DNA from 3 places in the Rummeliibacillus sp. BSL5 genome. Region 2 is predicted to be linked to each of the others. Evidence: riboswitches for the same ligand, from Rfam matches in the RefSeq annotation. Region 2 holds a riboswitch; each other region holds the start of a gene.

Region 1 (4,584 bases), on a different contig from region 2:
TGACCGCGCTTTTTACGACAATGCACCAGCTGATGAATTTGCTAAATTTCCACGCTGGATCAGTGAACAACGAGATGAGTTGATTGAGCGCGGGGGTGCTCTTTTGTGGATTGATGCACAAGATCCGGATAACCTTACAGGGGTGCCAGTTGAAAAACTATCCGCACAGCAAAAAGCATCAGGCAAAGCGCTTGAAAACTATCGCGATGCAGTGATGAACGACAAGATTGCGTGGTCTATTATTGCTGTACCATCGAAGAAATGGGCTGCAAAAGTATTCTCTGATTTAAAAGAAGAAGAGCAGCTGCCAGCATTATGGGAAGCGATCTTCAAAACGGTTCATATTGGTGAAGGAAATGCTGTAGACAACTGGGAACAACATTTGAAAAACCTAGATGCGAGAGCAGATCTTTTAAACGCAAAACGTTATCAAAAGCTGCATTATAAAGCGCCTGGCACTGATTTAACAATTGAATTGCCAGATAAGCATATTTGGTGCACAGGTGCGAGCCATACACCTGCTGGTTCTTCGTTTGTAGCAAATATGCCAACAGAAGAAGTGTACACAATGCCATCAAAATACGGTGTGAACGGCTTTGTATCGAATACAAAACCGCTTGTTTTCCAAGGTAATGTTATCGATCAATTTAAGCTGACATTCGAAGGTGGAAAGATTGTAAAAGCTGAAGCAGAGGTTGGTCATGATTTGCTGCAAGAATTAGTCAAAGCGGATGAAGGTTCTAAGTACCTTGGCGAAGTTGCTCTTGTACCACATGAGTCGCCTATCTCTGCATCAAATATTCTTTACTACAATACGCTTTTCGATGAAAATGCCTCTAACCACCTGGCGATTGGCGAAGCTTATCCGACATGCTATGAAGGTGGAAGCAGCCTGACAAAAGAGGAGCTTGAAGAAAAAGGTATTAATACATCAATTACTCATGAAGACTTCATGATTGGTAGCGGAGAAATGGATATCGACGGCGTTCTAGCAGATGGCACAGTTGAGCCTATTTTCCGCAATGGCAGCTGGGCATTTTAAGTAGTCATGCTTAGGTGTTGCTATACCTTTTAATCTCAACATAAAGTTCATATAAAAAAACGCCGTATTCCACAGGGAATACGGCGTTTTTAGTGATTATTTTTTCATTGCTTTTTTATCATGTCTTGCATCAATCACTTTTAAGATGATTGGATAAACAACTGGTGCGATTTTGATTACAGTTTTTATTACTTTTCGTAATTGCATATAGTAGCACTCCATTCATTGATGAGCTTGTGTATATTTAACTAATAGCCATATTAACAGTATTTTAAACTTTGAGTACTTTAATTCCTTGTACAATATTCCAAATGAACACGCCTAGCGAAAGGATAGCTTCTACAACAATAAAGATGAGCCATGCTCCCATAATCCACATACCATCATTGGACGATGCATCTGGGCTCCCTGTTTCAAATGAATAACTGTAAAAACCGGCTCCAGCCACCACAGCCATAAATATAATGACGCCAATAATGGTAGGGACCAGAAGAAGAAGGTGAGAGAGTAAAGCGCGCTTAGCGTGCCTTTTCACTTCTTGTTCCTTTACAGCAAAATACACGATGACGGGCAAGATAAATCCAGCAAAAAATATACTAAAATAACACAAAGAAGAGATTACACGGTTATTATTGTTTTCCAATTCCAATTTTGACACCTCCATATATCTATACATACGCACAGGGCTCACTGAAAGATTCAGAAAGATGAAAATTACCATGGCAATTTAAAATCAAATCAAGTACAATAAATGTGTTCAATTAAATACTGATGTATCGACCACGAGGGGAGCCGCAAATGGGCGGCTGAGAGTGAATCCGAAATTCTAACCCTTTGAACCTGTAAGTTAATGCTTGCGTAGGAATGTGGATAGAGACCGACTTATTTCGATGTTAGGGCTATCCTAATGTCGTTTTTTATTTGGGTGGAAATCTTCTGGAATACTTGTTTACGGGAATACGCTTTAGGCAAGAGTGGGCTGCATCGAAATACGGGAGGAAGTATATTGAATAAGAAACGTTTATTAATGATGATTGAAATCGCCATATTTGCAGCGATCGGATTTGTACTGGATAAGCTATCCTTTAGTCTATGGCCACAGGGCGGTTCTATTAGCCTTGTAATGGTTCCGATTGTACTGATGGCATTTCGTTGGGGGACAATGGCTGGACTCGTTACAGGGCTATTAATTGGCGGATTGCAAGTGTTAATAGGGGGCGCCTATGTGTTAACGCCTTTGCAAGGCTTCATCGATTATTTCTTTGCATTTACTGCTGTAGGCTTAGCTGGTGTGATGCGAGGAATGATGATTGCTGCCAACCGACGTGGCCAAACAGGCAAAATGATCGTTGCTATAACAATCGGAACATTTATTGGCGGATTATTAAAATATGCAGCACATACTTTGGCAGGAGTCGTGTTCTTTGCTGAATATGCAGGGAAGCAAAATGTATATTGGTACTCTATTGTGTACAACGGCTCTTATATGATTCCTGCTATTATTTTAACGATTATTGTCGTTGCGCTGCTCTTTAAATCTGCGCCACGAATAGCTAATCCGAATAATTAATGAGGAAGTCTGCTAATTAAATTAAGAATTCGACATGGTATTAGCAATACAAGAACAAACGCTCAGATACATTCTGAGCGTTTTTTTTTATTAGGTTATTTTCCTAAAGAAAATCCTTCAAATAATCTTCCACCAAATGGTTGCAGGACTTGATCAGTCAGGCATACAATCTTACCAATATCATTTGATTTATAATATGCGTCGAATGCTTCAACAAATTCGTTTGCAAGTTTTTGGTCATGATGAACTAATGAACGAAAAACCCATTTTGATGTCCCAATCCATTTGCCATTACTTCGAAGGATGAACTCACTAACTAATTCGCTGAGTGTGCTCGCAATAAAAATGCCTTCAGCTCTATTTTGACAACCGATTAAATCGTCTAACACATCCGTAACAAAATATCGCTTTATATCTATTGTTTCTTTTGTCCAATCTTCTGGCCCTTGTTCTATTAAGTCTTTGGCTTCCTTTCTAATAGCCGATAATACTCCTGTATCTTTTATAATTTTGCCCTCACTTACCATCCTTGGCATTGTAGGCCTTCCTTCTTTACAATCACTTACAAAAAAGAAACGATAAGACTTCAAATTATGAACAAACAGTTCAATATTCCATCCAAATTCAATAAGGGATTCTCGATAAGAAAATCGAAAACTTTTGTCAAATATGATGATGTCTAAATCAGAAGTTTCAGTTGCCTGACCTCGAACAACACTCCCAGCTAAGATAGCTCCCTGACAATCATGAAAATGTTTTTCAACAAACTGTAAGGCTGCTTCTATTGGATCAAGTCTATTTTTCATATAATTTCCACCCTTCTTCTTTTAAGGTATCTTCTTCGGCAGAAGCTAAAAGTTTATAAGATTTGATTACCTGAAAATTCTATAACAATTTTATCGTATTTATTCCAATCTTCTTTAATATAGTCTGCTAATATGCGAATCGTAACGGAGCTCAATTCGTTTTTTTAGTTTCATGACTGGGTATGGATTGTAATAAATCTACATACTAATAATTGATTGCGGGGTGAATCTGTTGGAGATGCTTTTATTAATTATTATTATCAATATAGTGTATATGACACTGGTAACATTGCGGATGATTCTTGTGATAAAAGGATATCGAATTGTAGCATCACTGATGTCTGTGGCTGAGGTCTTTATCTATTTGATGGGGTTGAAGATTGTGCTGGATAACTTAGACCGTCCGCTCAATATATTAGCTTATTGCGTAGGGTGGGGACTAGGCGTTTATTCTGGTGGTCTCATTGAAAGCAAACTCGCTCTTGGTTATATGATCTTTGACGTGATTGTTGACAGAGAACAGCAGGGGTTGGTTAGCAAATTGAGGGATGAAGGCTTTGGCGTCACAGCTTGGATTGGTAATGGTAAAGATGGTGAACGTCTCTGTTTGAAAGTGATTGCCAAGAGAAAAGAGGAAAGGTATTTCCGAGATTGCATTACGAAAATAGCGCCATCTGCTTTTGTTGTTTCCTATGAGCCGAACATTTTGAACGGCGGCTTTTTCTTAAAGCGCAAGCACTTATTTTTATAGAAACGCATATGTTAATTTAGGAAAGTACAATTAATTTACCTCGCATTTTCAAATTCTAAGAAGCTGTTTGGTTAGCAGGTTATGAGGAGGAATGGAGAAATCTCCACTGAGCCGGGTTTCACTTCATCACAGAATTTTGTGGTATAGTTAAATAGCGAGATTAATCAGAAGGGATCGTTTTACATGATTGCAAAAACGCAAGAAGAAATAGATGCTTTGATGAAAGCTGGCCGTGCTATGGCTGAAATTCGTGAGGCTTTAAAAGAAGCGGCTAAGCCAGGCGTAACGACTAAAGAATTGGATGATTTGGCTGGAAAGCTATTTGACGAGAAAGGTGCGGTTTCTGGACCGAAAGCAGAGTATGATTTTCCAGGATACACATGCTTAAGCGTCAATGAACAAGTAGCACACGGCA
Region 2 (4,584 bases):
CGCAACTGAAACATTGTGATACCAGCCTGTAATGCTTGTTCGAGCACTTGGAGGGGTGGTTCAATGCAGTTTTGCGTGCCCATAATTAGATAAACTGCTAAATCCTCTTTCCTCACTAATTGTCACCTCACAGTTGCCGCTTAATTTTTTATACGCAAAATGGTTTGTAGGGCCATGTCCATTCCCTATATTTAATGGATGTTGAATAGCTAAATGGACAAATTTTTTCGCTTCTATTATGGCACTTTTTAAAGAGAAGCCCTGTGCCAAAAAAGCGGTTAGCGCTGCTGAGAATGTACATCCTGTACCGTGTGTTTGAACAGTGGAAATTCGCTTCGTTTGCATTGAAAAGAACGAACCATCTTGAAAATATACAGTATCTACTGCATCCTTACCTTCTAAATGACCGCCTTTTATAATGACGCATGAAACACCCATTGCAAGCATTGCGTTTGCAGCCTTTTCTAAGTCTTTTGGGCTTTTTATTTCGATTCCGCTTATTACCTCTGCTTCTGGTATGTTTGGTGTAAGAACAGTTGCACGCGGCAATAGGTTTTTTTTCAGCGCAGTCACTGCCTCATGTTGCAACAAAGATGCTCCACCTTTCGCAATCATCACTGGGTCTACTACCAATTCTGTCTCTTTATCTCGCAAACTATATGTTACAGCTTCAATAATCTCGGCAGAAAACAACATGCCCGTTTTCACCGCTTTTACCGGCATATCCTTCATCACTACTTCGATTTGCTGCTGAACAAATGAGGAATCGGCAGAGAATATGCCCTCAACACCAAGCGTATTTTGCGCAGTCAATGCTGTAATAGCCGATGTGCCAAAAACGCCAAGCTCCTGGAAAGTCTTTAGATCTGCTTGAATACCTGCTCCTCCGCCACTGTCAGAACCGGCAATAGTCATGGCAATATTCATTATGCTCGCCCTCCTGCAATCTGGTGCAATTGATTGAGCACTTCTTGTTGAACAGTGCCTAACCATTCCTTCTGGCGAGCCTTCTCCGCAACTTTTTTATAGTCTTTCAAAACGTCGCTTAAGATAGAAAGGTTATTTCTTTCTACTGCTAAGGCTGCTGTACAGATGGCGCTAAGCAAACAACCTGTTCCTGTTATCTTGGTCATCAGCTCATGGCCGCCTGCTATATAATCAATACTTTCACCGTTTGTGGCAATATCCACTTCTCCCGTGACAATGACAAGACAGTTGTACTGTTTCGCTATAGCTTTTGCTGTCTGCTCGATATCCATTTCTCCTACACCGCTGTCTACTCCCTTTGAGTCCCAATTGACACCTGCGATAGCTGCAAGTTCTCCAGTATTGCAGCGAATAAGATCAAATTTGATTTCTCTCAATAGATTCTTCACTGTCTCGCGGCGAAAGGCAGTGGCACCTACGCCTACCGGATCAAGGACGACAGGAATTCCCACTTCATTTGCTTTGCGTCCAGCTACAATCATTGCTTCTTTTGTTCGTCCATTAATGGTGCCAATATTAATAAGTAAACCACTTGCAACAGAAACCATATCTCCTACCTCTGCGATTTCATCTGCCATAACTGGTGATGCCCCAATTGCGAGCAGTCCGTTTGCTGTAAAATTTGCTACTACATAATTTGTTATACAGTGGATTAAAGGATTTTCCTGATTTATTTTAAGCAAGCTCATAAGGTGTAAGCTCCTTCCAATTTTCTAAAGACCAGGCCATATCCCAAAACTTGCATTCATAATAGGCACTCATTTGGATAAACGCTTTCATCTTTTGATGGTCAGCTGGGTGTTCTTTCGCATACTTATTGAGCATCTGCTTTTGGATACCCAGTTGATCTTTAAACTCTTTACTGCTATACAATTCAATCCAATCTCTGTATAACTTCTGTGTCGGTTTTTCATCTTTATACTCTTCACCAATACTTTGGTATAACCAAGGACATGGCAGCAACGCAGCAAATGCAACTGGCAGGCTTTCGTTTAGAACGGCGTTATACATATGGTTAATATAATTATTGTTGGCTGGCGCAGGAATAAGCTCCGCTTGTTCCTGTTCTCCAATATGAAGTTCTTTGAAAACAGTCCGGTGGAGCTCAAGTTCTGCTTCATTTATACTTCTAGCTGATTCAAGATAATAGGCCATTTCCTGGTTCGTCTCTGATTTGGATGCTGCTATTGCCAATATTTTTGAGTAATGCTTTAAATAAATGGCATCCTGCATCATATAAAATTTAAAGTTCTCCATTGGCAGTGTGCCCTGTACTAACCCTTTCACGAATGGGTGTACCATGCTATCATCCCAATATGCATCTGCTTCTTCTCTAACAACTTCATCAAATCTCACTGTTCGTCCTCCTTTAAAGTGGACGTAGACGCAAAAAATCCCTATGAGTAGACATAGAGATTTCATACCTTCATCTGCTCCCTACGTCAGTATTAACTGTCAGGTTCTAAGGGTCAGGTTTTAACCTTCTCAACACTTTCGTGTCCCCCCGCACTAAAATATTTGGTTGGGTACAAAAAAACTCTCCCATAAACGGAGAGCTGCTGTACAAAACGATCATATGTACTTTGCTCCCTACGCCAGTATTAACTGACAGGTTCTAAGGGTCAGGCTTAAACCTTCTCAACACTTTCGTGTCCCCCTGCAAATATTTAAGTTATATTCATCGTACCATTCAACTGGATGCCATTCAAGGATAAAACAAGCATTTGCTTTTTACAATATATCAGAATTCTTTCTTAAACACATAGCTTACCTTGTCGTACCCCATCTTTTCTTCATAAAAATGGTGTGCCTTCGTACGTTGCAACCCAGAAGATAAGGCCACACACTCATACTTATATTCTTTCGCCCATTCTTCTACAAATACAAGCAACTCTTCTCCATAACCGAACGAACGCTTAGATGCATCTGTGACTAAATCGCATACCCATATATATCTTCCATAATAAAGAGTAATCATCGGCTGGAATCCGACCACCGCAACTATTTCATCAGAGTCAACGAGTGCATAGAGCTTATACTGTTCCTTTTCCATCGCTTCCATCACTAATTCTACATATGTGTTTATATCTAAATGTGTTCTGAGTTGGCTCATGACCGGAAAGGCATCCATAATTTCATCTTTTGAGTTTAAATTTTTTATCATTTTCATAAAAACACCTCCTAGATTATCGATACTCATTCATAAAGATCACGACTTCCCTTTTCTAAAAGTTCTGGAAAGCGTAAAATGATATCCCCGGTTGAAAAGCTTTCTCCATTATTAGTAAAATCAATCGGCTCTTTTACACCAGGCTTGGCATTCGGTCTCCATCCAAAATTAAGCGAATCTCCATCCTCCTCATTTGAGAAGAGCCAATCCGTTTGAACAGGTCTAGCATAATCTTTGATCGCAGACCAATCTTCTGGAATAGGAAAAACCCCATATGTCTTATTATGCAATAACACTTTCTCCGTCATTTGAACTGGTGGAACATAAAGACTTTTCCTATCCCAGGTGATATAATCCCGCTGTCTCGTTAGATAAAATGTAAATGAATCAACCTTATTTTTATGAAAAATATTCCACACATATACATACTTTGGCCGTTTTCTATCTTCTATCTTCCATATCATCGGTTCTTCGCGATTATCCACTTCAGCGACTCGCCATTTATTCTTCTTCCAAATCCAATAGCTAAGTCCATAGTCTTTATTCAAAGAAATAAAAGGAACCACAATATGGCGTTCATCAACGTGGATTATATCTTGTATTGTTTTTACGCTAGCCCCTGGGAAGGTCTCATTTATATCCTTTTTCAGCGCTTCCTCTGTTGGAAAAGGCGCTGGTTTTGAATAAGAAGAATAGAAGAATAGACCAATAACCACCACTAAAAGAGCAAACATTCCTTTTCTTTTCTTCATACTAATGCTCCTCCTTTAGCACGGAATCATTTAAACGGTAGTAAAGCTGATGCTGAGACGTAGTTATCAGAATTCCTTTTCCGTCTTTTTCTATGTACAGAACCGGTGAGGGAAGCCCACTTCCCCATTTCGGCTTTACTCCTACAAGCTGATAAGGAAAATGTTCATCTTTTTTGTTAATTTCTGAGGGACTCATCTCATAAAGGCTTGAAAACCACTTATCGCTATAGATTTCCCGCTGTTTCAAGTGTGTGAATTTCCCTGCTAGCTTCTTTCTATCTAACACTATATTCTTTTTTGCTGAAGGATGAATAGTGATTAATTTTGCATTCTCTAAATTTGCCATAAAGGTAGTTGGATTTTTGTCTGGAAAAATCCAATGTTGAAAGGGTATTGTTACAAGTGAAGCTACTAGAAAAATATAATTGAAGCCAAATCCCATCCAAGCAAAAGAGCGATACGATTGCCATCGATTTTTGCCTTTCAACACAAAATATAAAATCCATACCCCTAAAGGCAAAATGGATAGTTTTAGCGCTGTGTTCCAGATGTTCAAGTTGATAGAAAAAGAAAAAAGGCCAATAAATAGGACAAGTGTAGCCTTCCAAATTTTAATGACGCCTCCATGTTTTTTATAGTTACGGTAGAAAAGGTAACCACAGATACACCAAGCTA
Region 3 (4,584 bases), on a different contig from region 2:
CCATAAATCCATGGAATGTTATATTTTTGTGCTACATCATTTAGGATCATGCGCGTGTCAAAATTATCTGTGGCATCCATTATAAGATCCACATCCCTTATAAGATGCTCTGCTTCAGTTGCTGAAACATCTTGAACAAGGCCATGGATTTCTACTTCACTATTTAACTGTGATAATCGTTTATGAGCTGCAATAGCTTTAGGTACGCGTTGCTTGGCATCTTCCTCATCGTATAATTGTTGCCTTTGAAGATTACTCCACTCTACGTAATCTCGATCAACTATGGTCAGCTTACCAACCCCCATACGTACGAGACTTTCTGCACTTCCCGTTCCGAGCGCCCCTGCACCAATTACAAGTACATGCTTTTGCCTGATTTTCTTCTGGCCTTCTTTGCCGATAGGCGCAAATAATTCTTGCCTTGAATAACGCTCACTCACCCGATGCTCATTCCTTCGGTTGGACTGCTAGCCGTTGCATAGGTTTTTTTCGCTATTCTACCTGCTTCATAGCCTAAGCGTCCTGCTTCAATGGCAAGCTTTATTGCTTTCGCCATTTTCACGGGATCACCAGCACCAGAAACAGCAGTATTCAAGAGGACGCCATCCGCTCCTGCCTCCATAGCAATAGCCGCATCAGATGGCGCACCAATACCTGCATCTACAATAACGGGTACAGTTGCCTGCTCAATAATAAAGCTTAAATTAAGCGGGTTGATAATGCCTTGACCAGAGCCTATTGGAGAAGCGCCAGGCATGATTGCATGGACGCCTAATTCTTGCAATCTTTTAGCTAGCAATACATCATCCGAGATATAAGGAAGGACAATAAATCCTTCTTTCAATAATTCTTCAGATGCCTTATATGTTTCGAACGGGTCAGGCAACAGTGTTTTTTGGCAACCGATGACTTCGACTTTAATCATGTCACATAAGCCAGATGCCTTTGCCAGCTTGGCGATGCGAACCGCTTCTTCAGCCGTAGTGGCTCCTGCAGTATTGGGTAGCAGTTTATACCTCGCTAAATCTATTTTTTCCAGGAAATTCGGCTGGCTCGCCTCAAAAATATTCATTCTTCTAACGGCAAACGTAAGGATGTCCGTTCCTGAAGCTTCCACGGCTTCTTTCTGAATATCAAAGTTTGGGTACTTTCCTGTTCCTAATAATAGTCTTGATTGAAATTCATATGGCCCAATTTTCAACATTTCATCCACCTCCAACAAAGTGTACAATCTCTATTTTGTCGCCATCTGATATGGCTGTTTCGAAATAGCTGCTTTTGTCTAAAATGTTATGATTTAATTCCATAATGAAAACCTTAGATTCTAACCCAAAGTGATGAATCACATCTGACACTACCCTTATTTGCTCGGGAACATTTAGAAATTCGCCGTTTATTTGGAGTCTCATCCGCTCACTTCCTTTTACGTTTGCTAATCAATTTATTTTGATAAAGGACTTTCCGTTAACCTCAATTTTGCAGAATACTTTTTCACTGCCTGTACAGGATTGTTTGCCAACATCACTCCTGACAAGACCGCAATCCCTTGCGCTCCCACTTCCAACACTTTCTCTACATTCTTAAATTGGATTCCGCCAATCGCAATCACTGGAATCTTTACGTTCATAGTTAATTCCTTTAATTTTTCTAGGCCTCGCGGTTCTTTGTTCGGCTTGGATTGTGAATGGAAAATATGTCCATATATCACATAATCTGCACTGCATTCACTCGCATATATCGCTTCTTCTACGGTATGAACGGAACATCCTAGCCGCAATCCTGGAAATACATCCTTCACAACTGCGATATCCAAGCTATGATTAGCTAGTTGAACGCCCTTCACCCTTGTGACCGCTCCGACATCCAGTCGATCATTGATGACGATTTTATCCGATGGGACACCTTCCGCTTTCAGTTGATTTACGATTTCCATTAATTCTCTCGCAGTTTTTTGTTTTTCACGGATATGGAAAGCGTCGATGTATGGATGAATTTCCTTGGCGATTCCAATCATTTCAGGAATGGGCTGTCTGCCTGTCGAAACAATGTGTAGCTCTCGATTCATTAGCCTCTCACCATCGAATCCTTATTCACGATTGGCCATTCTTCATGCTGATAAGCCATCTCCCAAAATGAATATTCGTACTGGCTGCTGATCATAAAATGCTCGAGCATTTGCATGCGATCTGATTCTGTTACCCTCTCAGCAATCTCATCGATTCGCTGAATTTGCTCCACCACTTTTTCATGAAACCAATCGCCACCGTATGCAGCAATCCACTCTTGATAAATTGGTTGATTTGGCGTATTTCCCATTAAACGCTGACCGATTTCATCGTATAACCAATAACATGGAAGAAGCGCTGCAATAATATCACCGATATGACCGGTAAATGCCGCTCGATATAGATGAGATGTGTACGCATACGCCGTAGGGGAAGGCTTAAACTCAGCGATTTCAGCTTCAGTAATTCCTAATTGCTTTGAAAAATTAGCATGCAGACTCAATTCTGCTTCAGCTGTACCTTGTACATGAACAGCCATGCGAGCCGTTGTGTGCAAATCGGGTGCCTTTGCTCCCGCCAATGCCTGCACTCTGGCAAAATGAGAAAGATAATAAGAATCCTGCAACACGTAATAGCGGAAGCTTTCTAATGGCAAGCTGCCATCAGCTATACCTGTCACAAAAGGATGCTGAAAGCTTGCTTCCCAAATAGAATCTGCCTCAAGTCGTAACTGCTCTGAAAATTTCATCATAATCCCTCCAAAAATAGTGTTAGGAAAATGGAATAAAAAAATCCCACTTTCCTTTACGCAAAGAAAGTGGGTATTAGAAATTATATGTACAAAAAATAAAATTTCTGCCGTGCCACTTCCCTACGTTGGTATAAACCAAATCAGGTTCCAAGAGTCTCAAAGTCACACTTTGATCTCAGCCATTCTAATGGCACCCCTAGTGGTAAATCATATGAAGTTTTAGCAACATTCGATATTATCTTAACATTATTGAATGGATTGTCAAGAACATATATGGTGAAATTTAGTAACATCCCTTTCCCCAGAATTGATTGCTGTTGGGCTTCCTAGTCTAGTATGAAGTTTTCAAAAACATTCGTTTTATTATGGTTCTTATAAGTCTTTAACTCTTTCAATAAATGGCTTTCCATCTATTAATCCATGTTGAAATAACTCTTCTGCTGATTTAAATGCTTGAGTATGAGAATCTTTGGAACGTGTAAGAAGAAAGCTCTTTTCTTCAGGTACCCTACTAATCCACCATTCTTCATTCTTATAATCAAATGATAATTCTTGCCCCTCTTCAATGGCTACTTTAAATTCTTTCCATACATTTTCATCCATATGTAAACCCCCTTATATTAATCCTAATATAGTTTAGTTTCTCTAGGAAACGTTATAACTAAAAAAAGATTATCTCAATCACGGGTTGAGATAATCTTTTTCCTTTTTTAGGTTTGGGTTTTACTTTCTAATCAACATTCTTTATTTCAAAACCATCAATCAACCCACGCACTTCATCCGTAGATTTCGTGTGCATCAATTGATTTCGCAATTCACCAGCACCAGGGAATCCTTTGACATAGATTTTGAAGAAACGATGAAGACCCGAAATGGAACGAGGCACTACTTCTTGATATTGATCGTGCAGATCCAACTGATATCTTAAAAGATCCAGAAGCTCCTGGCTGCTATGCTCTCGCGGTTCTTTTTCAAATGCAAACGGATTTTTAAAGATACCGCGGCCAATCATGATGCCATCTATTCCGTATTGTTCAGCGAGCTCAAGGCCTTTTTGGCGGTCTGGGATATCTCCATTGATGGTAAGCATTGTGTCAGGTGCAATACGGTCACGTAATTCCTTGATTGCCGGAATCATCTCCCAGTGGGCATCTACTTTGCTCATTTCTTTTCTTGTTCGCAGGTGTATTGAAAGGTTGGCAATATCCTGCTTCAATATATGCGTTAGCCAATCCTCCCACTCATTTAGCTCTGTGTAGCCTAACCGTGTTTTCACACTGACAGGCAGTCCCCCTGCTTTTGCAGCTTGGATGATTTCTGCAGCTGCATCTGGTCGAAGGATAAGACCGCTTCCCTTTCCTCTAGAGGCTACATTAGGTACAGGACAGCCCATATTGATATCGATGCCTTTGTAACCCATTTCAGCCATTCCGATACTCATTTCACGGAAATACTCGGGCTTGTCTCCCCAAATATGTGCCACCATTGGCTGTTCGTCCTCTGTAAAAGTCAAACGTCCACGCAGACTGTTCTTTCCTTCTGGATGGCAATAGCTATCCGTGTTTGTAAACTCGGTGAAAAATACATCCGGACGTCCTGCTTTGCTCACGACATGGCGAAATACAACATCTGTCACATCTTCCATTGGAGCCAGTACAAAGAATGGTCGTGGCAAGTCACGCCAAAAATTTTCTTTCATATTCATACAAATCCTTTCATCTATATCCTGTATATCCTATTTACATTGTTTATGAATTTAACACATTTTATTTCTAGAGTATAACCTAGCTTTTCTATTTTATCTTTAATCCATTTTTTCTTAAACTC

What was found. A riboswitch is a leader RNA that binds a small molecule or an ion and turns the genes downstream of it on or off. The one in region 2 is predicted to bind thiamine pyrophosphate.
Region 1: it holds a riboswitch for thiamine pyrophosphate, as region 2 does, so the genes downstream of both, thiT (energy-coupled thiamine transporter ThiT) here and tenA (thiaminase II) in region 2, are expected to answer to the same signal.
Region 3: it holds a riboswitch for thiamine pyrophosphate, as region 2 does, so the genes downstream of both, tenA (thiaminase II) here and tenA (thiaminase II) in region 2, are expected to answer to the same signal.

Annotation. Positions count from the first base shown of each region.
Region 1 is NZ_JAVGCV010000003.1:42,075-46,658, reverse strand. It holds gene RCJ93_RS11930 (aminopeptidase) at 1-1,042, shown strand, start outside; gene RCJ93_RS11925 (DUF4870 domain-containing protein) at 1,314-1,691, opposite strand; TPP riboswitch at 1,818-1,924, shown strand; gene thiT (energy-coupled thiamine transporter ThiT) at 2,049-2,612, shown strand; gene RCJ93_RS11915 (nucleotidyltransferase domain-containing protein) at 2,708-3,418, opposite strand; gene RCJ93_RS11910 (DUF2179 domain-containing protein) at 3,657-4,169, shown strand; gene map (type I methionyl aminopeptidase) at 4,353-4,584, shown strand, end outside.
Region 2 is NZ_JAVGCV010000004.1:121,058-125,641, forward strand. It holds gene thiE (thiamine phosphate synthase) at 1-116, opposite strand, end outside; gene thiD (bifunctional hydroxymethylpyrimidine kinase/phosphomethylpyrimidine kinase) at 61-927, opposite strand; gene thiM (hydroxyethylthiazole kinase) at 927-1,676, opposite strand; gene tenA (thiaminase II) at 1,663-2,343, opposite strand; TPP riboswitch at 2,405-2,503, opposite strand; TPP riboswitch at 2,558-2,656, opposite strand; gene RCJ93_RS13445 (GNAT family N-acetyltransferase) at 2,729-3,157, opposite strand; gene RCJ93_RS13450 (hypothetical protein) at 3,184-3,909, opposite strand; gene RCJ93_RS13455 (hypothetical protein) at 3,911-4,584, opposite strand, start outside.
Region 3 is NZ_JAVGCV010000003.1:159,546-164,129, forward strand. It holds gene RCJ93_RS12430 (thiazole biosynthesis adenylyltransferase ThiF) at 1-440, opposite strand, end outside; gene RCJ93_RS12435 (thiazole synthase) at 437-1,204, opposite strand; gene thiS (sulfur carrier protein ThiS) at 1,206-1,409, opposite strand; gene tenI (thiazole tautomerase TenI) at 1,442-2,065, opposite strand; gene tenA (thiaminase II) at 2,065-2,754, opposite strand; TPP riboswitch at 2,858-2,965, opposite strand; gene RCJ93_RS12455 (hypothetical protein) at 3,130-3,360, opposite strand; gene RCJ93_RS12460 (tRNA dihydrouridine synthase) at 3,488-4,456, opposite strand.